DNA from 2 places in the Undibacterium sp. Ji42W genome. Region 2 is predicted to be linked to the other one. Evidence: riboswitches for the same ligand, from Rfam matches in the RefSeq annotation. Region 2 holds a riboswitch; the other holds the start of a gene.
What was found. A riboswitch is a leader RNA that binds a small molecule or an ion and turns the genes downstream of it on or off. The one in region 2 is predicted to bind thiamine pyrophosphate.

Region 1: it holds a riboswitch for thiamine pyrophosphate, as region 2 does, so the genes downstream of both, ACO0LG_RS02495 (TonB-dependent siderophore receptor) here and thiC (phosphomethylpyrimidine synthase ThiC) in region 2, are expected to answer to the same signal.

Annotation. Positions count from the first base shown of each region.
Region 1 is NZ_JBMPOV010000001.1:504,592-519,869, forward strand. Features, by position in the region: gene ilvC (ketol-acid reductoisomerase) at 176-1,192, opposite strand; gene ilvN (acetolactate synthase small subunit) at 1,253-1,744, opposite strand; gene ACO0LG_RS02430 (acetolactate synthase 3 catalytic subunit) at 1,744-3,459, opposite strand; gene ACO0LG_RS02435 (hypothetical protein) at 3,668-3,991, shown strand; gene ACO0LG_RS02440 (RNA polymerase sigma factor) at 4,039-4,608, shown strand; gene ACO0LG_RS02445 (DUF3619 family protein) at 4,605-5,021, shown strand; gene ACO0LG_RS02450 (DUF3106 domain-containing protein) at 5,024-5,746, shown strand; gene ACO0LG_RS02455 (RDD family protein) at 5,751-6,269, shown strand; gene ACO0LG_RS02460 (TetR/AcrR family transcriptional regulator) at 6,332-7,003, shown strand; gene ACO0LG_RS02465 (TIGR00730 family Rossman fold protein) at 7,000-7,581, shown strand; gene ACO0LG_RS02470 (DUF3460 family protein) at 7,687-7,896, shown strand; gene ACO0LG_RS02475 (segregation and condensation protein A) at 7,942-8,799, shown strand; gene panC (pantoate--beta-alanine ligase) at 8,862-9,701, shown strand; gene ACO0LG_RS02485 (cobalamin-binding protein) at 9,755-10,603, shown strand; gene rarD (EamA family transporter RarD) at 10,686-11,582, shown strand; TPP riboswitch at 11,631-11,730, shown strand; gene ACO0LG_RS02495 (TonB-dependent siderophore receptor) at 11,788-13,935, shown strand; gene ACO0LG_RS02500 (CPBP family intramembrane glutamic endopeptidase) at 14,092-14,844, opposite strand; gene ACO0LG_RS02505 (TetR/AcrR family transcriptional regulator) at 15,006-15,278, opposite strand, start outside.
Region 2 is NZ_JBMPOV010000003.1:13,690-28,967, forward strand. Features, by position in the region: gene ACO0LG_RS06355 (ABC transporter substrate-binding protein) at 1-146, shown strand, start outside; gene ACO0LG_RS06360 (EAL domain-containing protein) at 353-4,897, shown strand; gene ACO0LG_RS06365 (tetratricopeptide repeat-containing diguanylate cyclase) at 4,966-7,107, shown strand; TPP riboswitch at 7,179-7,280, shown strand; gene thiC (phosphomethylpyrimidine synthase ThiC) at 7,367-9,280, shown strand; gene thiS (sulfur carrier protein ThiS) at 9,283-9,483, shown strand; gene ACO0LG_RS06380 (thiazole synthase) at 9,654-10,445, shown strand; gene thiD (bifunctional hydroxymethylpyrimidine kinase/phosphomethylpyrimidine kinase) at 10,467-11,285, shown strand; gene thiE (thiamine phosphate synthase) at 11,282-11,914, shown strand; gene ACO0LG_RS06395 (hypothetical protein) at 11,988-12,719, opposite strand; gene dapA (4-hydroxy-tetrahydrodipicolinate synthase) at 12,780-13,709, opposite strand; gene ACO0LG_RS06405 (UvrD-helicase domain-containing protein) at 14,092-15,278, shown strand, end outside.

The DNA of each region.
Region 1 (15,278 bases), on a different contig from region 2:
TACATCCTCATTCACATTTAACTACATATTAAATGCACACATATTTAAATGCACACATATCTGGTAAGGAGCCATGAGGCCCTGAAAGTAAAAATCGCCCTTCCGGGCGATTTTTAGTCTTCGAGCTGCGTGCGCCTACGAGCGCACACTGGATGATGCCCGGCAATCTCGGCAATTAGTTTTTGCTTTGATCAACCAGTTTGTTCTTCGCGATCCAAGGCATCATGGCACGCAATTTTGCACCCACTTCTTCGATCTGATGCTCGGAAGTCAAGCGGCGGCGGGAAATCAAAGTTGGTGCACCCGCTTTGTTTTCCAGAATGAAGCTCTTTGCGTATTCACCAGTCTGAATATCTTTCAGACATTGGCGCATGGCGTTTTTGGTATCTTCTGTAACGATGCGTGGGCCAGTCACATATTCGCCGTATTCTGCATTATTGGAGATCGAGTAATTCATGTTGGCGATACCGCCTTCATAGATCAGATCAACGATCAGCTTCAATTCATGCAGACATTCGAAGTAAGCCATTTCTGGTGCGTAACCAGCTTCAACCAGGGTTTCAAAACCAGCTTTGATCAATTCAACCGCACCGCCACACAGAACTGCTTGTTCACCGAACAAATCAGTCTCTGTTTCTTCACGGAAGTTGGTTTCGATGATACCAGCACGGCCGCCGCCGTTAGCCATCGCATAAGACAGGGCGATGTCACGGGCAGAACCGGATTTGTCCTGATACACAGCGATCAGGTGGGGCACGCCACCACCCTGGCTGTAAGTACCGCGTACAGTATGGCCAGGTGCTTTAGGGGCGATCATGATGACGTCAAGATCGGCGCGTGGCACAACTTGGCCGTAATGAACATTGAAGCCGTGGGCAAATGCCAGCACTGCGCCTTGCTTGGCGTGAGGCGCAACGTTTTCGTTGTACACCTGGGCGATGTTTTCATCTGGCAGCAAGATCATGATGACGTCAGCTGCTTTAACTGCGTCGTTGACTTCAGCCACGTTCAAACCGGCATTTTTTGCCTTGTCCCATGACGCACCGCCTTTACGCAGGGCGACAGTCACTTTACAGCCGGAATCATTCAAGTTTTGTGCATGGGCATGACCTTGGGAACCGTAGCCGATGATAGCAACGTTTTTGCCTTTGATCAGGGAGAGATCACAATCTTTATCGTAGAAAACTTTCATTTTGTATCCTAATAATTAAATATTTTTTACAGGGAAATGGCGTATGCCTGAAACTATTTTTTAAACCTTGAGGATGCGTTCACCGCGCCCTATGCCTGAACCACCGGTACGTACCGTTTCCAGAATTGCCGTGCGGTCGATGGAATCGATGAAAGCATCCAGCTTACCTTTATTACCGGTCAATTCTATGGTGTAGGTCTTTTCGGTGACATCGATAATGCGGCCACGGAAAATATCTGCGGTGCGCTTCATTTCTTCGCGCTCCTTGCCGACCGCTCGTACCTTGATCAGCATCAGTTCGCGTTCTATGTGCGCGCCTTCGGTCAAATCGACCACCTTGACTACCTCAATCAGGCGGTTCAAATGTTTGGTGATCTGTTCGATGATGTCATCGGAACCAGAAGTCACGATCGTCATACGCGACAGGGTCGGGTCCTCTGTCGGTGCCACCGTCAGGGTTTCAATGTTATAGCCTCGGGCGGAAAACAGACCAACCACACGGGACAATGCACCAGCTTCATTTTCAAGAAGGATGGAAATAATATGTCTCATTACAGATCCTCCGAACCCAGCAACATTTCAGTCAAGCCCTTGCCTGCCTTGACCATGGGCCAGACATTCTCGGTTTGATCAGTAATGAAATTCATGAATACCAGCCTGTCTTTCATGGCAAAGGCTTCACGCACTGCGCCGTCTACATCTGCAGGGTTTTCTATCTTCATGCCAACGTGACCGTAGGCCTCGACCAGCTTGGTAAAGTCAGGCAAAGAGTCCATGTAAGACTCGGAATAGCGTGAACCATAATCAATTTGCTGCCACTGCCTGACCATCCCAAGGAAGCGGTTGTTCAACAAAACAATTTTCGGCGTCAGGTGGTATTGCTTGCAGGTTGCCAGTTCTTGTATGCACATCTGTATCGAGGCTTCGCCAGTGATACAGGCAACAGTCGCATCCGGGTTGGCCATCTGCACACCCATGGCATACGGCAAACCGACACCCATGGTGCCCAGGCCACCGGAATTGATCCAGCGACGTGGCTTGTCGAAGCGGTAGTATTGCGCAGCCCACATCTGATGCTGGCCTACGTCAGAGGTCACAAAGGCATCGCCCTTGGTCACTTCCCAGACTTTTTCAACCACAGACTGTGGCTTGATGACTTCATTTGAAGTCGGATATTTCAGGCATTCACGACCACGCCATTCATTGACCTGTTTCCACCAGGTAGCCAGCGCCTTGGGATCAGGGCGCGTCTCAACAGCACTCAGTTGTGACAACATTTCCTGCAAGACGTCTTTGACATTACCGACGATAGGAATATCGACCTTGACGCGCTTGGAAATCGACGAAGGGTCAATATCAATATGAATGATCTTGCGTGGATGAGAAGAAAAATGCTTGGGATTGCCGATCACACGGTCATCAAAACGTGCCCCAATGGCGATCAGCACGTCACAGTGCTGCATGGCCATATTGGCTTCGTAAGTACCATGCATGCCTGGCATGCCGACGAATTTTTCATCGCTGGCACGGTAAGCACCGAGACCCATCAGGGTATTGGTACATGGAAAACCGAGCAAATCGACCAGCTTGTTCAGCTCCGGCGCAGCATGCGCGAGGATCACGCCGCCACCGGTATAAATCATGGGACGTTCAGCCTGCAACAGCAGTTGCACAGCCTTGCGAATTTGACCTGCATGCCCTTTATCGACTGGCTTGTAAGAGCGCATTTCGACTTCTTTAGGGTAGCTATAGGTAGTTTTGTGCATGCTGATATCCTTGGGGATATCCACCAGCACAGGGCCGGGACGACCTGTCGTTGCTATATAGAATGCCTTTTTGACGGTCTCGGCCAGGTCCCTGACGTCTTTCACCAAAAAATTATGCTTTACGCAGGGACGGGTAATACCGACGGTGTCACATTCCTGGAAAGCATCCTGGCCGATAACGGCACTGGGCACCTGACCTGAAATGATCACCATGGGGATCGAATCCATATAAGCAGTTGCCAGTCCAGTCACCGCATTGGTAACACCAGGTCCGGAAGTGACCAGAGCCACGCCTACTTTATTGGAGGAACGGGAATAAGCATCGGCAGCATGTACTGCAGCCTGCTCATGACGCACCAGGATGTGTTGAAACTTGTCCTGATTGAAGATTGCATCATAGATATAGAGTACGGCACCACCCGGATATCCGAATACATGCTCAACACCCTCTTCGGCAAGACACTTGACAAGTATCTCTGCGCCTGTAAATTCTGAACTCATAAATTGTGTCCTTTCAAGGTCCATAGGAGATTGATCGGATGTTCTTTCCTGGCGAAATCGACATGTAAAATACCGGAAAGCTGAAGTCCCTTTACGTGCGGTCACATTCCCCTTTACACATCCGTTGGATATGGTACCAGGCAAGGCTTAGAGCACTCGTTCATTCAGTATTAAGGCTTTACAACGACAGACTTCTCACGCTTGTGGCATGGGTCAGAACAAACAGCTTCTTAAAGCGAACCTGTCGGTGTCAACATTGTGGGTTGTTCCAGACAAGTATTTTGTGCCCCGAGATTTTGGAGCGGACTCACAAGGTACTGCGTCGCAGCAATTTGGTCAAGGAAAATTCTATAAGAAAAGAAACTTATTTGACTTTAAAATGTTATCAAATGACAATAAACCACAAAATTCAGGACATAAGCACGTATTTTTGCTAGCATGTGCGCAATTTTGCATAGCCAGCCTTTTTAGTTTAGCGCCATTGATCAACGCCAAATGCGCAATGACCACGAAAAAGCTGCGCCTGCTATAACAACGTAACTCAACGCAAAGCGAACGTAAAGCGCGTAACTGCCAACAATGGCTACAGACAAAGAATTATCCAGCTTTTTGGAAGGTGTGGAACGACGCGCTTTCAAACATGCTGTCTACACGGTAAGAAATGAAGAGTCTGCTCTGGACATTGTCCAAGAGGCAATGATCAAGCTCGCCGAAAAATATGGCGACAAGCCTCCAGCTGAATTACCCATGCTTTTTCAGCGCATACTGCAAAACACCATCCTGGATTTTTTTCGCCGGGAAAAAGTCAGAAACACCTGGGTCAGCCTGTTTTCCAGCATCACGCCGTCGAATAACCAGGACGATGATAATTTTGACTTGCTGGAAAGTTATGCTGAAGAAGGCTCGGAATCATCCGAATCCAGCGCAGACAAGATAGAACGTGAGCAAGTTCTCAACATAATTGACGAAGAAATAAAAAAACTTCCAGCACGTCAACGGGAAGCATTCCTCATGCGTTATTGGGAAGACATGGATGTAGCGGAAACCGCCGCTGCAATGGGTTGCTCAGAAGGCAGCGTCAAAACACACTGCTCCAGAGCAACACACGCATTGGCCGTCACGCTCAAGGCGAAAGGAATACACCTATGAATTACTCAAAAGAAGCTAAAGACCTTGAGTTTGCTTACAAGGTAAGACGGGCGCTGAACGAGTCAGCAGAAAGCCTGCCCGCCCCTACCCTTGACAGACTGGCACTGGCACGCAAGACGGCTTTGGCCCGCAAGAAGCAGGAAGCACCGGCAGCCGTGAAGGTATTCAAGGGCGTGCTGGCTGGCAACGCTGGCTTTTCTTTCCAGGGGCCAGGTTCCTGGATGGGCAAACTGGGCCTGGCCCTGCCTTTGCTGGTCCTGGTTGTTGGCTTGCTGGGCATTTATGAATACGAGCAACAGCAAAACATTAATGAACTGGCAGATATCGATACTGCCGTTCTTGTGGATGAATTACCGCCAGCCGCCTATGTTGATACCGGGTTCAGTGCTTATTTGAACAAAACAGAGGAGTAGTAGTGACGTTTGCGTTAATACCGAATACTGTTTGTCTCATTATTCTGTCTCTTGCAATACCGCTGGCTTTTGCCGGCGGTATTTCTGTTCCTGCGTCCAATCCACAAAGTACAGTGAATACAGCTAAGACCAGCACTGGCCTGCTGGGTGGCAGTACCCTGAGCAAACCGCTATGGACAGAACTCAGCGCTGCACAGAAACAGGCTTTGGCACCATTGAGCCCGGAATGGGACAAGATGTCAGAACTCGGTAAGAAAAAATGGCTGGGGATCGCCGATCGCTACGCAACGATGAAGCCGGACGAACAAGCCAGGTTGCAAGAACGCATGCGTGACTGGGTCAAACTGACCCCTGAGCAGCGTATGGCCGCCCGCGAAAACTACGCAAAATCAACACAACTCAAGCCTGAGCATAAGTCGGCTCAATGGCAACAATATCAACAGCTGAGCGAACAAGAAAAAAAACGCCTCGCAGATGAAAACCAGAAAAAGAAAAGTGTGACGAATCTGCCATCGGAATCTGTCAAGAATCCAAAAATCCTGGCACCTATCAAGGTTGGCCCGACACCATCGACGTCATCAGTACCAGCGGTTAAAGTAATTACACCGCCTGCGGCAGCTATCGCTGCACCTGCCGTTTCAGCCTCCGCAGTTGCAGCTACTCCACCGGCAGCTACTGCTACCGACACCACCGCCACCAGCGTGCCCGCGTCCCAAAACAAGTAATCCCGTGAATTCTGATCTGACTGCACCAGCCATACGTCGCCGCCTGATTTGCATGGTCTATGAGGCCATGCTGCTGTTTGGCATCGTTTTTGTCTCGGGCTTTATCTTTGACGTCATCACTCAGAGCAGGCATGCCCTGACTTTACGTCACGCCCGCCAGTTCTGGCTGTTTCTCGTTATTGGTGCCTATTTTGTGTTTTGCTGGAGTCGTAGCGGCCAAACCCTGGCGATGCAAACCTGGCGTATCAAGGTGGTTGATCTGGATGGTGGCAAATTGCCTGTGGTGAAGGCTATAGTGCGCTACTGCCTGGCCTGGATGTGGTTTTTGCCAGCCATGGCACTGGACAATCAACTAGGTCTCAAAGAATGGCAAATGGCTGGCTTGGTCATTGCTGGCATGTTCGCCTGGGCATGCACTGCCCGTTTCGACAAGCAAGGCCAGTTCCTGCATGACCGTCTGGCCAAGACCAGATTGATTCATATTCCCTCAGAAATTGAGCTGAAAGCACAGTCGGGAACCTGATACCCTTTTGATGTTGCGCTTTCAATGTTATTCTTATGAAATAAATTATCGAGAAGAATGACATGCAACACAAAGCTCCTCGTCGCACCAGGGAACGTATACTTGAGTTATCCCTGCGCCTTTTCAACGAATTCGGTGAACCCAACATCACCACGACCGTGATTGCTGAGGAAATGAACATTTCCCCTGGCAATTTATATTATCATTTTCGCAACAAAGACGATATCGTCAACTCCATCTTTGTGCAATTCGAGGCAGAGATCAATAAGAAGCTGGCTTTTCCCGAAGGGCGCAAAGCCAATATCCAGGATATATGGACCTACCTGCACCTGACGTTTGAACTGGTCTGGCGCTATCGCTTTTTTTACCGCGACTTGAATGACTTACTCTCCAGAAACCGCAAGCTGGAATTGAACTTCAAAGAAATACTCACGCACAAGATCAAGGTAGCAACAGAGTTGTGCAATGGCTTGCGCGCCGATGGCGAGTTTGAAGCCAACGACATAGAGATTGATGCCCTGGCCACCAATATGGTGGTAGTGGCGACTTACTGGCTGTCGTATGAGTATGTGCGCAATCCACGCAAATACACAGAGCTGCAAACCATGTCCGAATCGCTGGCACGCGGCTGCTATCAGGTGATCGTCCTCATCAGCCCTTACTTGCGCGGCGAAACCAAGAATGTCTTTGAAAAACTGTCGCAAGACTATTTGCGCAAGATCAATCCAGCATGAAAAATATTTGCGTCTATTGCGGCTCTTCGCCCGGCATTACTGAAGACTATGCCATTGCAGCACGCCAACTGGCTGCTGAACTGGTCAAGCAAGACCTTGGTCTGGTGTATGGCGGCGGCAATGTCGGCCTCATGGGCGTGATCGCAGATGAAGTCATGCGTCTGGGTGGCAGAGTCACAGGGGTCATTCCTAAAGCACTGATGGACAAGGAAGTTGGCCATACTGGCCTGAGCTCCTTGCATGTTGTTGCCAATATGCATGAACGCAAGGCCATGATGGCAGAATTGTCAGATGCCTTCATCGCCATGCCTGGTGGCGTAGGCACGTTGGAAGAATTATTTGAAGTACTGACCTGGTCGCAACTAGGCTTTCACGAGAAACCTGTTGGTTTATATAATATCAATGATTTTTACCGGAAATTGCATGATTTTCTGTTGCACACGGTAGAACAGGGATTCTTGCGGCCTGTCCACCTGGACTTGTTGTATATAGAAACCGATCCAGCCCAGATATTGCAAAAGTTTGCTGCATATCGTCCCCTGCATGTAAAAAAATGGCTGGAAGTCAAAGACCTTTGATTTCTCTGTATGCTTGAAGCTTTACTCAAGGGCTAAAACCGCATGGCAAGACCAAAAGCAGAGTAAAATGCGGCTTCATCCGACTTTTCGTGTTTATTTCAAATTATGAAATTCTCCAAGCAATTCTCTTTGTACGAATCCGAAGCAACTAACTTCATCAAAGACTTGAAAAAAGCCAACCCTGCAATGGAACAAAACCAGCGCGATGGCCGCGCCCTGCTGTGGGATAAGCAAGCGATAGATCTGGATACGCAAAAACGCAATCTGGAATCGCGCATCAATCAGCAAGCCTACGTGTATCAAAACAAAGGCTAAGGCTAATATAGCCTGCCTTGATACCCTGATCAATCCGGAAAGCTAGTGAGCGCCACAGCAGCGTTAACCCCAACCGATTTACCTTTGGTTGGCGCAATCGACAGCACGCCTGATGTTGTCGATGGTCTGGCATTTGCCAAGCTGTATGGTGAGCCGCTATTCAAGCTACCGAATGACCTTTACATCCCGCCCGATGCTCTCGAAGTATTCCTGGAGGCATTTGAAGGCCCGCTGGATTTGCTGCTGTACCTGATACGCAAGCAAAACTTCAATATCCTCGACATCCCCATGGCGCAAGTCACGCTGCAGTATTTGCAGTATGTTGAACAGATACGCAAACACAATCTGGAACTGGCGGCTGAGTATTTGTTGATGGCAGCCATGCTCATCGAAATCAAATCGCGCATGCTGCTACCCTCCAACAAGAGCGCAGATAGTGAAGAAGCCGATGATCCGCGCGCAGAACTGGTACGCCGCCTGCTCGAATACGAACAGATGAAGCTGGCTGCTTACGATCTCAATGCAGTGCCACAACTGGGCCGTGACTTTTTGCATGCCCAGGTGTTTGTCGAACAAAACACCGTGCTGCACTGGCCACATGTAGATATCGCTGATTTGCAATCAGCCTGGGCAGATGTATTGAAGCGCGCAACCCTGGTCGCCCATCACAAGATCAGCCGTGAAGAACTGTCGGTGCGCGAACACATGACCGGCATTTTGCGCAAGCTGCAGTCATCCAAGTTTGTTGAATTCTCTGACCTGTTTGATGTCAGCCGCGGCGCGCCGGTGCTGGTAGTCAATTTTGTGGCCCTACTTGAACTGGCCAAAGAAACCCTGATAGAAATCACCCAGGCCGAAGCCTTTGCGCCAATTTATGTACGTCTGGCCTATTCGCCGACGTGATTGATGCGTCATCATCCATTCGTGCCACGACACCAACCTATTTATTACTACAGAGCTGCACCATGAAAATCGTTTCCTCCATTGAAGAGTTGCGCGACCAGTTAAGCGGGCAATTGCGTACTGCATTTGTGCCGACCATGGGCAATTTGCATGAGGGGCATTTATCCCTAATGCGCCTGGCAAAAAAACATGGCGACCCTGTCGTTGCATCGATTTTCGTCAACCGTCTGCAGTTTGGCCCGAATGAAGATTTCGACAAATACCCGCGCACTTTCCAGGCTGACGTAGAGAAGCTGGAAAAAGAAGGCGTGTATGTCCTGTTTGCCCCCACTGAAAAAGACTTGTATCCGGAACCGCAAGAATACCGGGTGCGCCCACCGGATGACCTCGGCAATATACTTGAAGGTGAATTCCGACCAGGCTTCTTCACTGGAGTGACCACTGTTGTACTGAAGCTGTTTTCTTGCGTGCAACCACGCGTTGCCGTCTTTGGCAAAAAGGATTACCAGCAGCTCATGATAGTACGCAATATGAGCAAGCAATTTGCCTTGCCGACTGAAATTATCGCTGCCGAAACTTTCAGGGCAGAAGACGGCCTGGCCCTGTCTTCGCGTAATATGTATCTGTCGCCAGAAGAACGTGCCGAGGCACCTGCCTTGTACAAAGTCTTGAACGAAATAGCAGCAGAAGTACGCGGAGGTCATCTGGATCTGTTTGAGCTCGAACGTCAAGCCATGGCAAAACTGGCGACACGCAACTGGAAGCCGGATTACATCTCAATACGCAAACGCGCCGACCTGCAACCGCCGTCTGCCGGCGACATCGCCCAACAATCACCTCTGGTGGTGGTCGCAGCAGCCAAGCTCGGCGGTACGCGCCTGATCGACAATCTGGAAATCTGATGCGCCGCTTGCAATTGCGAACAGGCAGCGCTGCACTTGCAAGCTGCCTTATCATGAGCCTGGCCTTACCTGTTCTTGCCCATGCATCCATCACTGTACTGGATGATGCGCAACGCCCAGTCACGATGGAAAAGCCAGCGCAACGCATCATCAGCCTGGCACCGCATATTACCGAGATATTGTTCGAGGCTGGTGCGGCAAATAACCTCATCGCGGTGACCGATTACAGCGACTATCCAGAGGCGGCGAAAAAACTGCCATCGATAGGCAATATTTTTGCACTGGACCTGGAGCGCCTGCTCTCCCTCAAACCAGATCTGGTTATTGTCTGGGGTACTGGCAATGCCAAAATCCTGGCCAATAAATTGCGCAGCAACCACATCACTGTATTTGAAAGTGAGCCTCACAATTTTGAAATGGTAGCAACTTCAATAGAAAGACTGGCAACCCTGGCAGGGACTGAAAGCGCTGGTAAAGCCAATGCACAAAAGTTCAGGCAGCGTCTCGACAATCTGCGCAAGATTTATCAATTGCCAGCAGGGGCAGCACCGGTCAGCGTGTATTATCAAATGATACGCAGGCCGTTGATGACCATCAATGACACGCATATGGTGTCCGACTCCATACGTCTGTGCGGCGGCAAAAATGTATTTGGCCAGCTCAAGGAGTTGAGTTCAACGATCACCAATGAAGCAGTGCTGACAGCCAACCCTGACGTCATATTCAGTAGCGGTGAAAATATCGACAGTATGGCAGACTGGAAGCAATACCCCATCCTGACAGCAGTAAAGAAAAACAATTTCTATACGGTCAAAGGGGACTGGCTCAATCGCGCCGGGCCGCGCATACTCGATGGTACCGAGGCTCTGTGTAAACATCTGGCAACAGCAAGAAGCAAATAGGCACTGGCAGCAAACAATTTCTTTTCAAGCGATAATGTTTTCCTTGCTTGCTGCCGCAAGCCTTACAGATTGATTGCTACTCATGCGCCAAGGTATTTTGTTTGCAGGCTCCGCGTATTTCCTATGGGGTTTGTTCCCCATTTATTTCAAAAGCCTGCACGATGTGCCTGCACTGGAAATCCTGCTGAACCGCATGTTGTGGTCGCTGGTATTCCTGGTTGGGGTATTGACCTGGCGCAAGCAATGGACCTGGGTCAGTGCAGCAATCAGGCAACCAAAACTGATAGGCGGTTTTGCACTTAGCGCAGTACTTTTATCAGTCAACTGGTTTGTGTATATCTGGGCTGTCAATCATGGCCATATCGTTGATGCCAGCCTCGGTTATTTCATCACGCCCCTCGTCAATATCCTCATAGGCTCAGTTTTGCTGCGTGAGAAACTGCGCCCTGGTCAATGGCTGTCAGTAGCGTTGGCTGCTGTGGGCGTAGCCTGGCTGACAATACAGACAGGCCACCTGCCATGGATAGGCCTGGTGCTGGCAACGACCTTTGGCACCTATGGCTTGTTGCGCAAGACCTCCGCACTGGGCGCACTGGAAGGCTTGTCACTGGAAACCACCCTGCTCTTTCCATTTGCTTTTGGCTGGCTATGCTGGATGACTTTGCAAGGGCAAAACAGCTTCATCGCCAGCAGCGTGGATATCAAGATGCTGTTGCTCATCAGTGGCCCGATTACTGCTATCCCCTTGTTGTTGTTTGCGGCAGGTGCCCGTCGCATACCGATGACAACACTGGGATTATTGCAATATATTTCACCGCTGGTGCAATTATTGATTGGAGTCTGGCTATACCACGAGCCGTTTGATTCCAATAAGCTGGCAGGCTTTATCGCCATCTGGGCAGCGTTGGTCGTGTATTCAGCTGAGGGGCTGTGGCGTAATTTCAGAACTGTCAAAGTCGAAGCTAAACAAACTACATAGGCACATAACAGCTCAAAAAGCCACTCCGGTGGTTTCGTGTTAAACTGCTACCTACGCTAGGGGTCCTGGGGATAATAATTTCCGGGTGAGAGAGTCCCTTCTACCTGATCTGGATAATGCCAGCGAAGGGAAGCGCAAAGTCCCGGCTATTCTTGCTTCTTTGTTTGCTCCCGCGCTGTCACCCACAACGCACCAAGAGCAAACAATGTCTAACAATACTGTCTTACGCCCAAGTTTATTACGCCCCACTGTACTTGCATTTTCCATTGCCCAGGCTTGCCTGTTGCTATCTTCTGCTTATGCACAGAGTACACCTGGCAACGATAAATCGCTGCCAGAAGTAACGATCACTGGCAGCAAAGGTACGGAAACCAAGGTTGAACGCAGCAAGGTCACTGGTTTTATTGATGCAGCGTTGCTGGATACGCCCAACTCAGTGAATGCCTTCAGCACGACACAGATGCAAGACTTGCGCATACGCCAGACCACCGATGCGATGAAGTTTGATGCCAGCGTCAATGATTCCTATAACGCGATTGGATATGCCGAGCAATTCTCTATACGCGGCTTTGCCCTGGATAATTCCAGCAGCTACCGCAAGGATGGTTTTGCCATACCAGGTGATGCGGCCATCCCCCTGGAAAACAAGGAACGCATAGAAATACTCAAAGGTATTGCAGGCTTTCAGGCTGGTTTTGGTACGCCTGGGGGCATCATCAATTATGTGACCAAGCGTCCGACCAGCTATGCTGTTCGCTCCGCCACATTTGAAATCAGCGAGCGCGGTACCGTATATGGCGCTGCAGATATCAGTGACAATTCCAGCGACAAGCAATTTGGCTTTCGCATCAATGCAGCGGGTGAACGCCTGCGCTCTTATGTCAAAGGCGCAGATGGTAATCGTCAGTTCGTTTCTGCCGCATTTGACTGGCACATCACACCACAAGCGCTGTTGCAAATAGATGCTGACTACCAGCACAAATCCCAATTGTCGGTACCCGGTTTTCAATTATTCAATGGCACGGATTTGCCACAAGGTGTCCCTGCTGACCTGATGCTGAATGCGCAGCCATGGGCAAGACCGGTAGATACCCGTAACAGCAATCTGGGGCTGCGTTTTGAATACCAGATCAATGCTGACTGGCGCGCCAGTGTCTCTGCCAACAAGCATGAATTCAAACGTGATGACTACACTGCATTCCCATATGGCTGCGGTGCCGCCAACCTGTACCCAGGTTACTGCGCAAATGGCGACTATGATGTGTATGACTATCAAAGCGTGAATGAATCCAAATCACTGTGGGGCACGCAAGCACAACTGAATGGCAAATTCAATGCGGGCGGCATGCAGCATGAACTGGCTGTGGGCCTCAGCAATTCACAGCGCAAAGATTATTTTGGCGACTATGTCTATGACTATGCGGGCAGCAGCAATTTATTTCGCCCTGTCAGCGTGATGCCATCTACAAATAAAACTGGTCCCGCAATTTTGCGCCGCACTGACAAGGAATGGTCAGCATTTGTACAAGACATTATCAGCCTGCAAGATAATCTGAAACTGCATCTGGGTCTGCGTTATTTGAATATCTCGCGCACGCAGTTTGATAATCCAGGCTATGACCAGAACAAGCTCCTGTCGACGACAGCACTGGTCTTCAAACCAACACAGCAAATTTCTGTTTACGGCAGTTTTGCACAAGGCTTGGAGCATGGTGGCATCGCCCCGTTCGGCACCAGCAATGCCAACCAGATGCTGAACCCCGGCAAATCCACGCAAATTGAATTGGGTGTAAAGGCAGATGTAAAGCGCGACCTGAGTCTGTCTGCTGCTATCTTCCGCATCAAGAAGCCACTGGAATATACCAATATCAGCAATACCTATGTCAGCAATGGTGAAGCACTGCATACTGGTCTGGAGCTCTCTGCCCAAGGCAAGCTGACATCGCAACTGAATCTGGGTGCCAGCCTGACTGCGCTGGATGCCAAACAGCAAAACACTGGCATCAGCAGTCTGGACGACAAGCGTGTCATGAATGTGCCGCGCTTTAAATCTACTGTCTATACCGATTATGCGGTAACTGAAGTCAAGGGTTTGAATCTGAACGCGAGTTGGCAATATGCCAGCAGCAAGGCATTCAGCCCCGACAATAGTGTGACGGTACCGGGTTACCACGTCGTCAATCTGGGAGTGCGCTATGCGACACAAATTGGCAACACAGCCACTACCCTGCGCTTCAATATCGACAATGCACTGGACAAGTTTTACTGGCGTGATGTGACGCAATCACTGGGTGGTTATTTATTCCCTGGTGCACCGCGCACTTATAAACTGTCAGCACAATTTGATTTCTGATGGATTCCAGATAGATTCGCTTCATAAAAAAGACAGGTTTTTAAACCTGTCTTTTTTTATTTCTGCTGCTTGCACATCTTGAATGTCGCCTGGATTATGGCTATGGCAATGCGGTTATTTTACGGCGAGTTGCTCTTGCTATCTGTCACCGCGATTTCACCAATTTGCACTTATGAGTCCGAAGCCGGCGAGAATATCCCACCCCGCGTGTTCGATAATGCCAGCACGTATATTGCCGCGCCATTTGGCGAGAATACCCAAGATGAGTCCATGCAGCACGATTGCTACTACCGAGCTAAGGCCTTCATAAGCATGTCCAATCCCGAACAGGATAGCCTGGAGCAAGATAGCGATACTGACATTTCCCGTCATTAAACCAAGTTGGCGTTGGAGATAACCTCGAAATACTATCTCTTCACAGATGCCGGCACTGATTGATAAACATATCCAGACAGTGACTCCAAATAAGCCGGTCGGCTTGGAAGAAAGAATCGGGTTACTGGATTGCGAAATTTGGTCAGGCAAGAGAGTATGCACAAAGTATGAACATACATAAATCAGTGCGAATGCCAGTACTGCAAAGGCACAATCGCTGATAAATTTATTCGTGGCAAAGCGCTTTAACTCAAAAAATTCCAAAATCGAACGACCATAGCCTTGCATGCCTTTATAAATGAAAAATGCCCAATACCAGAGTATGACGATCATGATCAAATTGGTTTTGATCATTTGAGACGGATCGGGTACATGGGAAACGGCAGGCTTATTTGAAGCGTTCAACACACCGGCCACCAGCAAAATCATGACAATGCCAAACAAAGTCAACGTATGTCTGGGTGAAGCCAATAATTTCTTTGGATTTTCTATTATTTCCGTCCCGCTTATTGAGGTGCTATTGAGCTTGTTCATACTGGGCGTATCCTTATATTTGGTGTGTATCATAGGGGATAAAACATTTGGAAATTTATCGTTGCTATGCAAGCCGGATGTAAAAATGCAGCGCGCTTCTGCATTTTTCCTTGCCACTATCCTCAGGTTTTTACTTCCACAAAGCATAAGATTCATGCTCCCTATGTTTTGAATCTTTCTGTGTGTTGACCTAACAGAGAAACAAAGAATTTCAATGCGGCAGTAGTGCGGTCCAGATCGCCTGTGCTCATATATTCCAGCACCAGGCCGTCGATCACTGCACTGCATAAGCTTGCGATCGTGCGGCGGTCTGCCGATTCAGGTATGCCATGCTCCAGCACTTCCAGCCAGCTAGAACTCGTGTCGGATAAGAATTGTGCATAGACTGCGGGATTTTGCAGCGCCAATACTTGGACCTCGAAAAGCAAGCGCAC
Region 2 (15,278 bases):
CGGTGAGTGGCGATGGCCGCAGGTCTGGTGTGTCCTTGTTGCGCGAAGTCCTGGTGGCAGTGAATTTGCGCACGGCCAGCCACATGGGTTTGAACATTGATTATCAAAGCCAGAGAAGTTTTGATTCCATCTTCCCTGAGCCTTGAAGATGACGATTGATTGTTGTTGCAGGCAGGTTGCCGTGCGCCTGCGATGTAAAGAATAAAAAGCAGAAACGAAGAGCATAGAAGTGAAAGAGCCAAGCATGTCATGCATACACGGGGATGCTGAGATGATCTTGAATATTCTGAGACAGAGTGCTGTTCACCAGCGATGCCAGATGGTGAACGGCCATAAGTAATGTGGTTCAAGTATGAAGTTTTTCAGCAATTACTTTCGCCGCACAGGTTTCAGTCTCCAGCTCACGGTCATCATCACGGCCGCTATCCTGGTGCTGGCCTTATTTTCTTCCATCATGAATTCATGGCAGGCCAGCCATCGCATGCGCGCTTACTTTGTTGTGCAAGGCCAGCAAGTGGCAGAAAATCTGGCCCGTCAAAGCCGCTTGGCCCTGTTGTACCACTCTGCTGACAATGCCAGGGAAGTGGTGGCCACCACCCTGGCTTTCCCTGATGTCCTGCAGGTAGAAATTGCCAATGCAAATCATGAGGTACTACTTTCACAAAGCAAACCTGGCGTCGTTTTGCCACCTTTGCAGGTGCATCCTGCCGGGCCATTGTCGAGTGCCAGGCTGGAACAGGAAAGTGAGCAGGACTGGCGTTTCAGCGCCCCGGTATTTGCCGGTGAAGCGGAAGCCTCACCGTTTGAAGTCCAGGAGAGCAAGCCGGAATTGTTGGGTTATGTGCATGTGGTGATCGGTAAGACCACGCTGGATAAACTGGTGTCGTCGCTGTTGATGGGCAATCTGGCCATCACTTTCTCATTCGCGTTGATCCTGCTGGCCGTGATACGCCTGATGTCCAGGCAGATGATACGTCCGCTGAACCAGTTGTCAGCCCTGATGGGCAGGGCAGAAGCGGGTGAGTCCGGCATGCGCGCCACACCTCAAGGTTCAAAAGACATCATGGAAATGGCGCATGCCTTCAACCAGATGATGGCAGTGCTGGAAGAGCGCGAGGCTGAGCTCAAGCAATCACGCGATCAGGCCTTGCATACCGCCGTCATGAAGGCGCAATTTGCTGCCACCGTCAGCCATGAAGTACGCACTCCCTTGAATGGCGTGGTTGGCATGCTCGACATGCTCAAGGAAATGCGCCTGACCCGTAGCCAGCGCGAATGCGTGGATGTAGCCTGGAATTCTTCCCAGTCCCTGATAGAACTCATTAATGACATCCTGGATTTTTCCAAGATGGAAGCGGGCAAGGTAGAGGTCGAGGAAATCGAGTTCGATTTGAATAAACTGGTGGCTGAAGTGCTGGAATTATTGTCCAAGTCTGCCCAGCAAAAAGGCTTGGAGCTTGCGTATCTGGTTGCTGATGAAGTCCCTCTGCGCATCAAGAGTGATCCTTTGCGTTTGCGCCAGATACTCATGAACCTGATAGGTAACGCCATCAAGTTTACCGAGCATGGTGAAATAGCGGTACGGGTGGTATTGAGCCAGCACCACGATCAGACAGATCCTGCTGCCACGATAAGCTTGCGTTTTGAAGTCAGCGATACTGGCATAGGCATGTCGACAGACGCCGTCGCCAATGTGTTTGAATCCTTCGCCCAGGCAGACCGTTCAACGACACGCAAATATGGTGGCACCGGCCTCGGTCTGGCTATCTGCAAGCAACTGGTGGAACTCATGCACGGCGAAATTGGTGTCAGCAGCATGCCGGGTCAGGGCAGTAATTTTTACTTCAGCATGCAATGCAGGGCCGGCAGTGCCAGCGACATCAGCAGCACTGATAAGCCAGCCCTGGCTAGCACCGAGTTGCAGGGCGAGCGTATACTCATCGTTGATCCCAGTGAGATTGTGCGCAGTTTTTTGCTGCAACAACTTTCCCGTCATGGCATGGCATGCCATGCAGTTGCCAGTGGCATGCAGGCCCTGCGCTTGCTGGATCAGGCCGTCAAAGAAGGCGCACCCCATTCCCTGGTCATCATGGATGTTGCCAGCATGGATGATGATGGCGTTGAACTGGCGCGCCGTTTGCGCAATGATCATCGTTTTAGCGGCATCCACACGCTGGCGCTGGACAGAAATGGCTGTGCAGGAGATACCAATTCCACGGCAGCAGAAATCTGCCTGAGCAAGCCCGTGCATATAGAAAAAATGCTGCAAGCCTTGCGGCATTTATTGCTGACTGAAACCCAGGTACAGTTACCAGCTGCGGCAAGCATGGTCAGGCCACCTGTGCCCATGCCTGCCAGGGATATGGACGTGGCGCGTCATCCTGCACAGGGTGGTCAGGTTGAGTGGCGCGTGCTGGTGGTTGAAGACAACCGCACTAACCAGATGGTGGCAGCGGGCATGCTGTCACTATCCGCCTGCCATTGCGAATTTGCCGGGAATGGCAAGGAAGCGGTCGAGGCCGCACGCCGCAACCGCTATGACCTGATACTCATGGATTGCAGCATGCCGGAAATGGATGGCTATGAAGCTACCGTCAGGATACGCAGTTATGAAGACGGTCTGGGCAGGCGCACACCTATCGTCGCGATGACCGCCAATACCCAGCGTGGCGATGCAGAAAAATGCCTGGCGATAGGCATGGACGATTATCTGGCCAAACCTATCACCCTGGTAGAGTTACGCCAAAAACTGGAGCGCTGGCTTACCCATGGCGGTGCAGCAGGGCGGGCCTTACCAGCGGACGGGCAATTGCAACCGCTCGACAGTAACCCACTGGACCGCATGGTGTTTGACAAGTTGCGCGACATACTGGGGCCTGGTTTGCAGCAGACAGTATCCCTGTTCCTGGAAGACACTCCAGTCTATCTGGAACAACTGAGCCAGGGCCTGCAGCAAGGCGATGCAGAAATGGTGCGTGCCATGGCACACTCCATTAAAGGAAGCAGTGGCAACCTGGGGGCCAGCAATCTCCTGCAATACGCCAAGGAAGTCGAACAACTGGCACTGGAGCGACATCTGTCAGAAATTCCTCCCTTGCTCAATAGCCTGCACCAGGCCTATGAAGCGGTAGCATCTGAACTGGGTAATGAAGTATTCCTGGAAGACCAGGGTGTCGTCAGCCATAGCCGCCATGTTGCCAAAGTACTCGTGGTGGATGATGACCGCAGCACCCGCAGCACACTGCGCCATACCCTGCAAAGAGATGGCTTCAAAGTCGAAGAGGCAGCTGATGGCTCGCAAGCCTTATTGATGCTCAAGCGCATGCGCCCCGACGTTATTCTCATGGATGCCGTCATGCCTGTCATGGATGGTTTTACCGCCTGCAGCCTGATACAGGAAATGCCGCGTGGGCGCAGCATACCGGTGTTGATGATCACCGCCCTCGAAGACAATACGTCGGTGGAAAGAGCTTTTGCTGCCGGTGCCTGCGACTATATTCCCAAACCCATCCATTTTGCCGTGTTGTCACAGCGCGTGCGCCGCATCATAGAAGCGAACCAGGCGGAAAAACGCATACGTCACCTGGCTTTCAACGATGTGCTGACTGGCTTGCCGAACCGCACACAGTTTCTGGATCAGCTAGGTCGCAGGCTGACCATGGCCAAAGAAAATGTCGAATCAGTGGCAGTACTGTTCCTTGATCTGGACAGGTTCAAGAACGTCAATGATACGCTCGGTCATGACGTCGGTGATCGCCTGCTGATCGCCGTTGCCCAGCGCATACGCCGCAGTGTGCGCAATGCCGATTGCGTGGCACGCCTGGGTGGCGATGAGTTCACCGTGGTGCTCAGCGAGCTGGCTGAACCAGCTGCCGCCGCATCGGCGGCACAAAACATTTGCCGCACGCTGGCCAAACCCTTTCAGATTGATAGTCATGATATTTTTGTGACCGCCAGCATAGGTATTTCTGTCTATCCCAGCGACGGCATGGACGTAGGCACCTTGGTCAAGCATGCAGACACTGCCATGTACCGCGCCAAGAAAACCAATACCGACTTCCAGTTTTTTGAAGCGGCAATGGAACATTCGATTTCTGAGCGGGTACGTCTGGAAAACGACCTGCGCCGTGCACTGGAGCGCAATGAGCTGGCGGTGTTTTATCAACCGCAGGCTCGCATGGACAGTGGCGAGATCATCGGTGCCGAGGCGCTGGTGCGCTGGTTCCATCCTACCCGTGGTATGGTCTCGCCATTAGAATTTATTCCCATGGCAGAAGAAACCGGCCTCATCATTGCACTCGGCGAATGGGTTTTGCGCACCGCCTGCGCGCAAATGCGCAACTGGATGGACAAGGGCATGAAGCATCTGCGGGTTGCTGTGAACCTGTCTGTCAGCCAGTTATTGCAAAAAGATTTTGCCAATACCGTGGAACAGGTCCTATTCGATACTGGCCTGCCAGCGAAAATGCTGGAGCTGGAAATCACCGAAAGCACGCTGATGGAGCATGCGCAAGATACCCTGGCCGTACTGGACCGTTTACGCAGCCTGGGTGTCAGGCTGACCATCGATGACTTTGGTACTGGCTATTCATCTTTGTCTTATCTTAAACGCTTCCCTGTTGATATCATCAAGATAGACAGGTCCTTTGTGCGTGATATTCCGGGTGATGCCGACGATGCAGCCATCGTCACTGGCATCATCGCGCTGGCACACAGCCTGCGTCTGGAAGTAGTGGCCGAAGGGGTAGAAACTCGCGAACAACTGGAATTTTTACGCGCCCAGTCCTGCGATATACTGCAAGGCTTCTATCTGAGCAAGCCTATACCGGCGCAGCAACTGGAAGACGAAATATTATCGCAAGTGGGCTGCGTATTCCTGGACCAGACAGGTAAATAAAAGCGGGGTGGAATAGCCCTGGCCTGAAAAAAATGAACAGAGACACGGATAGAATAATGAGAGCTTGCATGTCGCAGCTTCAACTCCCCAAGTGGCACACCAGGCTGATGCCGGGTTTGCTGGCTATTACCTTGTTATGCATGGGCGGCGCTGCGCAGGCACAGGCGCAGGCCCAGGCCAAACCTGATTTTTCTGAGATAGAAATCATCCATACCCTTTCAGACCGTGACAATACGGCAGCCCTCAAGCAACTGCAGGACTACAAAGACCGGCTCGGCAAAGATGCCGAGTATGTCTTGCGTGCCGAAGTCTTGAATACACTGATAGGCATCTTGTATGACGCTGGCAAGATCAAGGAGGCTGATGCCGCCAATGCAGAATTGCTGCAACTGGCAAGGGCACAAAAAGACAATGACATGATCAATATGGCGCTGATAGGCGAAGCTTTTCAGATGCTGGACCAGGGCAAGTTCGCCATGGCGCTGGTGAAGCTCAATGATATACAGCAAAGCCTGCGTGATTCAAAAAATGCTGAAGTGCTCATGCGTTTGAATATCGCCTTTGGCATGGTGCAGCTGGCGATAGGTAACTTTGACAAATCACTGCCCTATTTTCTTGAAGCACTGAAGCTGGCTGATCAGGTGCCACGCCGCAGCGCACAAGCCAGGTTGTACCGCATGGAATCCATCGCCAGACTTTACCTGAATATGCATAATGCAGAAAAGGCGCTGGAAACCACTAATGAAGCCCTGGCAATGTTGCCCGGCATAGACTCTCCCAAAATCACTTCTTCACTGCAAATGACGCGCGGCCTGTCCCTGATAGACCTGGGTCGTCATGATGAGGCACTGGAGGCCTACAAGACCGTATTGCAGATAGCCACCGATGCTGGCATGCCCGCAGTGGCCGCCACGGCGCTCGGCAATATCGCAGACTATTACCTGCATGTGCGCAAGTTTACAGAAGCTGAACGCGCCGCCCGTTTTTCACTGGAAAAAGCCCAGGTTGTGAATGATCCTTTTGCGATTGCCATTGCCAAGGCGAATATAGGCTTCGCTCTGGCCGGTCAAAAGAAATTCGCCCAAGGCATAGGCTACATCAATGAAGCCAAGAAGTTTTTCATGGAAACCGGCTCCAAGTCGGATGTGGAAAACCTGCTCAGTGAAATCGGCAATATGTATGAGGCCGCCGATATGTACAAGGAGGCGCTGGCGACGGTACGTGAGCAGCAGAAACTCAGCGATGAATTATTCCGCTCTGACCGGGCGCGTGCCGTAGCCACTTTGCAAGAGCAATTCAATGCCCAGCAAAGGAAAAAACAGATTGAATTGCTGGCGCGCGAGAACCAGCTCAAGGACGCCGATATCAAAAACCGGCAATTGCAGCAAGTAGTGCTGATGCTGGCTGCCGTCATCATGGTGATGGTCGGCATGGTGGTTTTTTTCCTGTATCGGCGAGTGCGCAAGACCAATGAAAAGCTGCGCGAAGTCAATCAACAACTCGAATTTCATGCCGTGCGTGACCCCCTCACAGGTTTGTATAACCGTCGCTCTTTTGTCGATATGATGAAGGGCAGGGCGGTCTTGCCAGAAGGCGAAAGGCGTGAGGATGCGCTGGATAATCCAGATTGCCTGATACTCATGGATATTGATCATTTTAAAAATATCAATGATAACTTTGGTCATGCAACCGGTGATGCTGTACTGGTTGAAGTAGCGCGCCGCTTGCGCAGTACTGTGCGTGACAGTGATATGGTGTTGCGCTGGGGTGGTGAAGAATTCCTGATTTATTCCCCACGCTCCAACCCTGCACAACTCAAAGGCCTGGTCGAGCGCATCTTGCGTAGCATAGGTGAAGAAAACATTCAGACTGATGGAGCAAGTGTCCCCGTCACACTCACTGCCGGTTTCATCAGCCTGCCATTTTCTGGTTTACCAGAAGTCATCTGCAATTGGGAAAAAGCCCTGCAAATTGCTGACATGGCCTTATATTTGGGCAAAGTCAATGGCCGCAACCGTGCCTATGGTGTCAGCAAATTATTGATCGCCTATGAAGAAGCCTTGCCCGTACTTGATCATGATCTGTCGGCTGCGATCAAGGCAGGTATGGTCGAGTTGATAGAGGTGCATGGGCCGGTAAATCTGCCAGAAGGCAACCTTGCTGCGTCGGCAACAGTGTCGGATGAAGAACTTGCCAGCGCCATCAAATAAAGCACTTGGGTTTAAAAAAGTCGTATAATCTGCCGTCATCGCGGTTCTGGATTTATTTCTGGAACCCGAAGAAAAAATGCTAGGGGTCCTGCCATCAATCTTGTTGGCGGGTGAGAAATACCCTCGAACCTGATCTGGATAATGCCAGCGAAGGGAAGCTGCCGAAGCTTGTGCCGCCTGTGTTATGTATTGATCTGCGCGCGCACCTGTTTTGGAAACTCCTTTGCTGGCTCCATGCCAACAAAGCAAAGGAGCCAAAATGAACGCCAACCCGCAATTCTTGTCCGCTACCGCTACGGTAGATGAGGCAGCCGTACAGCCACTGCCGAATTCCCGCAAGACTTATATACAGGGCAGCCGCCCCGATATCCGCGTACCCATGCGCGAAATCAGTCAGTCAGATACACCAGCCATGTTTGGTTCGGAAAAAAATCCACCTATCTATGTGTACGACACGTCTGGCCCTTACACCGACCCTGCCGTCAAGATCGATATCCGTTCTGGCCTGGCATCCGTTCGCGGTGCCTGGATAGCCGAGCGTAATGACACTGAAGAGCTGACTGGTCCCACATCTGAATATGGCATTGCCCGCCTGCATGACCCCAAGCTGGCCGAGCTGCGCTTCAACCTGAAACGCCTGCCACGCCGCGCTTTGGCAGGAAAAAATGTCTCGCAAATGCACTATGCACGCCAGGGCATCATCACGCCGGAAATGGAATTTGTTTCCATCCGTGAAAACTTGCGTAGAAAAGAATATCTGGAAAACCTGAAAGCTTCTGGCCCCATGGGCAGCAAGCTGGCAGAAGTCATGGGGCGCCAGCATCCTGGTCAGTCTTTTGGTGCCTCAATTCCGGCAGAAATCACGCCAGAATTCGTGCGTTCAGAAATCGCCCGTGGCCGTGCGATTATCCCCGCGAATATCAATCACCCTGAAATCGAGCCGATGATCATAGGCCGTAATTTCCTGGTCAAGATCAATGCCAATATCGGCAATTCCGCAGTGACCTCGTCCATCGGTGAAGAAGTCGAAAAAATGACCTGGGCAATACGCTGGGGTGGCGACAATGTGATGGATCTTTCCACTGGCAAGCACATCCACGAAACCCGCGAATGGATCATCCGCAATTCACCTGTGCCTATCGGTACTGTGCCCATTTATCAGGCGCTGGAAAAAGTGAACGGCAAGGCAGAAGACCTGACCTGGGAGATCTTCCGCGATACCCTCATAGAGCAAGCCGAGCAAGGTGTCGATTACTTCACCATCCATGCTGGCGTGCGCCTGCAGTATGTGCCGATGACAGCCAAGCGTTTGACTGGCATTGTGTCACGCGGTGGTTCCATCATGGCAAAATGGTGTCTGGCGCACCACAAAGAAAGTTTCCTGTACGAGCATTTCGAAGACATTTGCGACATCATGAAGGCCTATGACGTGTCCTTCAGCCTCGGTGATGGCCTGCGCCCCGGCTCCATCTATGATGCGAATGATGAAGCGCAGTTAGGTGAATTGAAAACTCTGGGCGAGCTGACTCAGATCGCCTGGAAGCATGATGTGCAAGTCATGATAGAAGGCCCCGGTCATGTACCCATGCACCTCATCAAAGAAAACATGGACCTGCAACTGGAGCAATGCCATGAAGCACCTTTCTATACCCTGGGCCCTTTGACGACCGACATCGCACCCGGTTACGACCACATCACCTCTGGTATCGGTGCCGCACAGATAGGCTGGTATGGCACGGCCATGCTGTGCTATGTGACACCGAAAGAACATCTGGGTTTGCCCAACAAGGTCGACGTCAAGGATGGCATCATCACTTACAAGATTGCTGCCCATGCAGCAGACCTGGCAAAAGGCCATCCGAGTGCGCAGATACGCGACAATGCCTTATCCAAGGCACGTTTCGAGTTTCGCTGGGAAGACCAGTTCAACATCGGCCTTGACCCCGACAAGGCACGCGAATTCCATGATGAAACACTGCCTAAAGATTCTGCCAAGGTTGCCCATTTCTGCTCCATGTGTGGCCCGCATTTCTGTTCGATGAAAATCACGCAGGAAGTGCGCGACTATGCCAATGCACAAGGTATCAGCGAGATCCAGGCACTGAAAAAAGGCATGGAAGTCAAGGCTGTTGAATTCATCAAGTCTGGTGCGGAAATCTATAAGAAGCAATAGTCATGGTGGAGATACAGCTTAATGGGGAACCACGGCAACTGAGCAGCGCGCTGCTGGCAGATTTGATTGCACAATTGAACTTGTCGCAGCAGGCGATTGCCGTGGCGGTGAACCGGCAGATTATTCCGCGGTCGCAGTGGGCGGAGCATCAGTTGCGAGTCGATGACAAGGTTGATGTGGTGAGGGCGATTGGTGGCGGATGAGTGTAGGTTGGGCTACGCTTCATCAGCCCAACACTCGGCATTCAAATAACGTGCATGTTGATTCAAGGCCCAGTGTTGGGCTGGTAAAACGTAGCCCAACCTACGGCGCTAACAGGGTGCAGTCCAATCTATGACGTATTACTTGGCCTTCACAAATTTGAAAGAATTTTATGAACACAGAAAACACACAAGGCTTAAGCATAGCCGGAAAAACCTACCGCTCCCGCCTGCTGGTTGGCAGCGGTAAATACAAAGACCTCGAACAAACCCGCCTGGCAACGGAAGCCAGTGGTGCCGACATCATCACGGTGGCAATCCGCCGTGTGAATATAGGGCAAGACCCGAATGCACCTAGCCTGCTGGACGTAGTGCCACCGAGTAAATACACCATACTGCCTAATTCAGCCGGTTGCTATAACGCTGAAGATGCAGTGTACACCCTGCAACTCGGACGTGAATTATTGGGAGGCCACAAGCTATGCAAGCTCGAAGTGTTAGGGGATGAAAAAACTTTGTTCCCGAATATGCCTGAAACCCTGAAGGCGGCCAGGACATTGGTGCAAGATGGTTTTGATGTCATGGTGTATTGCAGTGATGACCCTATACAGGCACGCATGCTGGAAGACATAGGTTGCGTTGCCATCATGCCGCTGGCTTCATTGATAGGTTCAGGTATGGGTATCTTGAATCCCTGGAATCTGTCGCTGATTATCGAGCAGTCTAAAGTGCCGGTACTGGTGGATGCTGGTGTAGGTACTGCGTCGGATGCCGCCATCGCGATGGAACTGGGTTGCGATGGCGTATTGATGAATACCGCGATTGCAGGTGCCCGAGACCCGGTACGCATGGCGCGCGCCATGGGCCTGGCGGTGGAAGCTGGACGTGAGGCATTCCTGGCGGGGCGTATGCCACGCAAGTTTGCGGCTTCACCATCATCCCCGATGGCTGGTCGCATTGTCTGATATTCGTTTGATGGCCGTTGAATGAAAACGATTACGCGTCCCTGTGTGCTGGTATTTGCCGGGCATGATCCCAGTGGCGGTGCAGGCATACAGGCAGATATAGAAGCCATTGCTGCGCAAGGTGCGCATGCCTTGCCGGTGATTACTGCGTTGACAGTACAGGACAATGACCATGCCTATGCGGTGCATGCCGTTGACGTGCAAATCATCTTGCAGCAAGCCATGACCCTGGTGGCAAAAATGCCGGCCAAGGTCGTCAAGCTGGGCATCGTCGCACATAAAAAGAATGCCACGGCGATTGCCAGTTTTATCCAGAAAATGAAACTGCAACAGCCTGATTTGCAAGTCATCGTTGATACTGTATTGGGCAGCGGTCATGGTGACAGTCTGTCTCTCGATAACCCGGTAGAGGCGATTGAACCTTTACTCAAAGTCGCAACCTTGATCACACCGAATTTGCCTGAACTAAAACGCCTGTCACCACAGTTTATGGATATGCAGGCACAGGTAGAAAACCTCATGCAAACCTATGCGGCGGATGTTTTGCTCAAAGGTGGGCATGCAACAGAAGCGCAGGTTAAAAATATCTGGTTCCAGCATGGACAATGGCAGACTGCACAAGAATGGTTGTGGCCGCGTTTGCCCGGTGAATTTCACGGCAGTGGCTGCACCCTGGCGTCGGCGATTGCTGGGCAACTGGCAATTGGCGCCAGCTTGCCTGTAGCGCTGCAACAGGCGCAAAGCTATACCCAGCAGAGTTTGCGACATGCGTATGCGATTGCCGCGGGGCAGCTCATTCCGGCACGCCAGCCAGTTCTGACTACAAGAAAGAAATCATGAATAATTTGAGCAAGCATCAACTCAGCGGCCTGTACATCGTGACCCCCGACTGGGACGATACGGCGAAACTGCTTGAAATCACCGAACAGGCTTTGCTGGGCGGCGCAAATGTCGTGCAATACCGCCACAAAACTGCCAGCGATGAATTGCGCAAGACTCAGGCATTGGCCTTGCTGGAACTCTGCCGCCGCTTTAACAAGCCCTTCATCATTAATGACCACCTGCAACTCTGTCTTGATATTGATGCGGATGGTTTGCATGTAGGCGGCACCGATATCTCAGTGGCCGATGCCAGGGCAAAGCTGGGCGCGGACAAAATACTGGGTGCGTCCTGCTATGGTGACCTGGAACTGGCTCGTACCGCCATTCAGGGTGACGCGAGTTATATTGCCTTTGGCGGTTTCTACCCTTCCCGTATCAAGAAATATGCAGTGACGACACCCGCCAGCATAGTTGGAGATGCGGTCAGGGAATTTGATGTCCCAAATGTCGTCATCGGTGGCATGACACTGGAGAATTGCCAGACCTTGCTCGTACAAGGCGCGCACATGGTGGCGGCAATCAGTAGCGTGTATATGGCAGAGCAGCCGCAACAGGCGGCGCGGGCATTTGCCAGCTTGTTTGCTTAGTTTGGTTACGCAACGGATTTCAATTATCGACGGGCTCAAAAACTGCTCAAAGACATGCCGGGACTTCAAGTATTTATTGTTTGGGGTTTTCTCCCGTGACAGGGTTTTCTGTGCCGCCAGCGGTTTGCTGGTCCAGTTCCTCGACCTTTAATAATTCTGCCGTAGTCAGGATGCCGACGCTGATAATATCGTGGCCTTCTATGGTGTCGCATTTGCGCGGATTGGCCAGCGTGCCTTCCGTGCAAAAGCGGATATTGCCCTTCTTCTTGTCAGCACCTGGATAATAGAACAGCATCATGTCGCTGGCTTTTTTGATATACATGGCCTGATCCAGTAATTCTTCCGGGAATTTTCCCTCAGTGGCTTTTAACAACCATTCACGCAATTTGGGGATGGCTTCGGTACTGACTTCGCGGGTTTCCTTATTGTGCGGTCCATGAAAACCCAGTCGTGTGCGAGCCAGGTTCTTGCTATCAAGCATACGTCTTTCCGTGCCTGCCATGAACATGATGGCGCAAGAAGAAAAGCAATTGCCCTGAACGGCAGTATTGATTTTTCTGCCTTTGATAAGCTGGGCAATGCCATATGCAGCACCCAGGTCACCGCCTGGGCTTTCAGTCAAAACGACATTGTGCACTTCACCAGCAGACAGATTGCGGCGAAAGCGTTGTGTGTCATCTGCTTCTACCTTGCCATATAAAATCAAGGTGTCATTTGACCTGAGCATGGTCATGGCAACAGCAGGTGCGCCTTGGAAAAACAGGCTAGTGGTCAGCAATGCAAGCAAACGATTCGGGCGCATCATGTTTTATAGTGAAATAATTGAAGCAGCATTATCCTTTGCTTGTGCTGGCAGGGCAATCTTCTATTTGATGGGCTCAAGTTGTTCCATCGTTCGTAATAGCTTTTCTGTCGTTGCTGAAGTCGCTGCTTGCATGGGTGCGCGCAGATTGACCTGTATGAGCCCCGATGCTGCCAGCGCAGCTTTCAGCGGGGCAGGATTGGGCTCATCAAACAAGGCCTGCATCAATGGCAGCAGGCGATAAAAAATTATCCTTGCCTGCGCAAGCTCACCGGCAATGATCAGTGCTTGCAGACGTAAAAAAAGATCAGGGCGCACATGGGCTGATGCCAGTATGCCGCCTGCACCGCCCACGCATAGGGTAGAAAACAATTGATGGTCTTCCCCGGTCAGCACCTGTATGTCGCCATCCATGATGAGTTGCATGGTGGCTTGCAGATTGCCGCCGCAATCCTTGATGGCGACGATGTTTGGATGTTTTGCCAATTGCTGTAGAGTGGGTAATTCCATATTCACTCCCGTGCGGTAAGGAATGTTGTACAGCAGTACCGGCACAGCAGAGGCCTCAGCAATTTCATGGAAGTAATGCAATATGCCTGCCTGTGATGGTCGTATGTAATACGGTGGCGTGACCAGTACTCCAGCGACCTGTCTTTGCCCTATGGCTGCCAGCCTGTGCAAGACTTGCCCCATGTGGTTGCCGCTCAAGCCCATGATGACTTGATGGGCAGGCACCACGGCCAGCGTTGCATCCAGCACCTGCAATTGTTCTTCTTCACTGAGGGCAGCAGCTTCACCGGTGGAACCACAGACGACCAGGCCAGTGACGCCTTCCTTGATCAACTTGCTGGCCAGTGCCTGCAGAGCGGGGAGATCCACTGCCGCGTCTGGGCCATTGCAAAATGGCGTTATCAAGGCGACCCAGATGCCAGAAAAATCGTCGCGCCTTGCCTGGTGGACAGTTTTAATATGAGTATTACTGGAGTTGCTCATGTTGCTATTGCTATTCCTGCTGGACATACCTGTTCTCCTGTGGACCGGTTAAAGACCCGCAGGGAGTTGACATGGAACGCAAAGGGGGAGAGTACCGTTTTTGCCATCCTGTCAGCTCACCTGACGGGACAGCACGCCCCGGTCAGATGAGCGTCTGTTTCTTGGCTTTAGCAAAGACCATACACAAAGCAGTGCTGCCTTGTGCGTGTAACTGATCTTTGGTTTGAATTTGCATCATGAAAATGAGAGTAAAATTTCTATTGCGATTGAAATGATTATCTGCTGATGGACGCTTGTCTGTCAAGGATACATTCTGGAAGAAAATTTCCGCTGTCCGGGAGCTGCTTAAAGCGTAGTCGGCATAGTCCCGTATAATCTGACTATGCAAAATTTACTCCACAATTTAAATCCCGAACAACTTGCTGCCGTGACGCTGCCGGCACAGTCTGCCCTGATTTTGGCTGGCGCAGGTTCCGGCAAGACACGTGTGCTGACTACCCGCATCGCCTGGCTGATACAGACTGGCCAGGTCTCGCCCGGTGGTATTTTGGCAGTGACCTTTACCAATAAGGCCGCCAAGGAAATGCTGACGCGTCTGTCTGTGATGTTGCCGATTAATACACGCGGCATGTGGATAGGCACTTTCCATGGCTTGTGTAACCGCCTCTTGCGCGCTCATCACCGCGATGCCGGTTTGCCATCGACTTTCCAGATTCTTGATTCTGGCGACCAGTTATCCTTCATCAAGCGTTTGCTGAAGGCTAACAATATCGACGATGAAAAATTTCCGCCCAAGACCCTGATGTATTTCATCAATGGTGCGAAGGATCAGGGTTTGCGTGCTGCGCAAGTCGATGCCTATGACGATTTCAACCGCAAGCTGGTGGGCTTGTATGATCTGTATGACACGCAATGCCAGCGTGAAGGGGTGGTTGATTTTGCTGAGCTCTTGTTGCGTACTTATGAATTGCTGAGCCGTAACCAGCCTTTGCGTGAGCATTACCAGGACAGATTCCGTCATATCCTCGTCGATGAGTTCCAGGATACCAATGACCTGCAATACAAATGGTTGAAACTGATGGCTGGCGAGGGTGGTAAAAAAGGTGCCGCGGTATTTGCCGTTGGCGACGATGACCAAAGTATCTATGCCTTCCGTGGTGCCAATGTCGGTAATATGTCAGCCTTTGAGCGTGAATTTCAGGTGCAGAACCTGATCAAACTCGAGCAGAATTACCGCTCTCACGGACACATCCTCGACAGTGCCAATGTACTGATAGAACATAATAGCAAACGCCTGGGCAAGAATTTGCGTACCGACGCCGGTCATGGTGAACCTGTGCGCATCATGGAATCCAGTAGTGATATACAAGAAGCCAACTGGATCATAGAAGAAGCCAAGAACCTGATACGTGAAGGTTCATTGCGCAGCGAGATCGCGATTCTGTACCGTTCGAATGCACAGTCACGCGTGATTGAGCATGCATTGTTTACAGCGAATATCCCTTACCGTGTATATGGTGGCCAGCGCTTTTTCGAGCGTGCCGAGATCAAGCATGCCATCGCCTATCT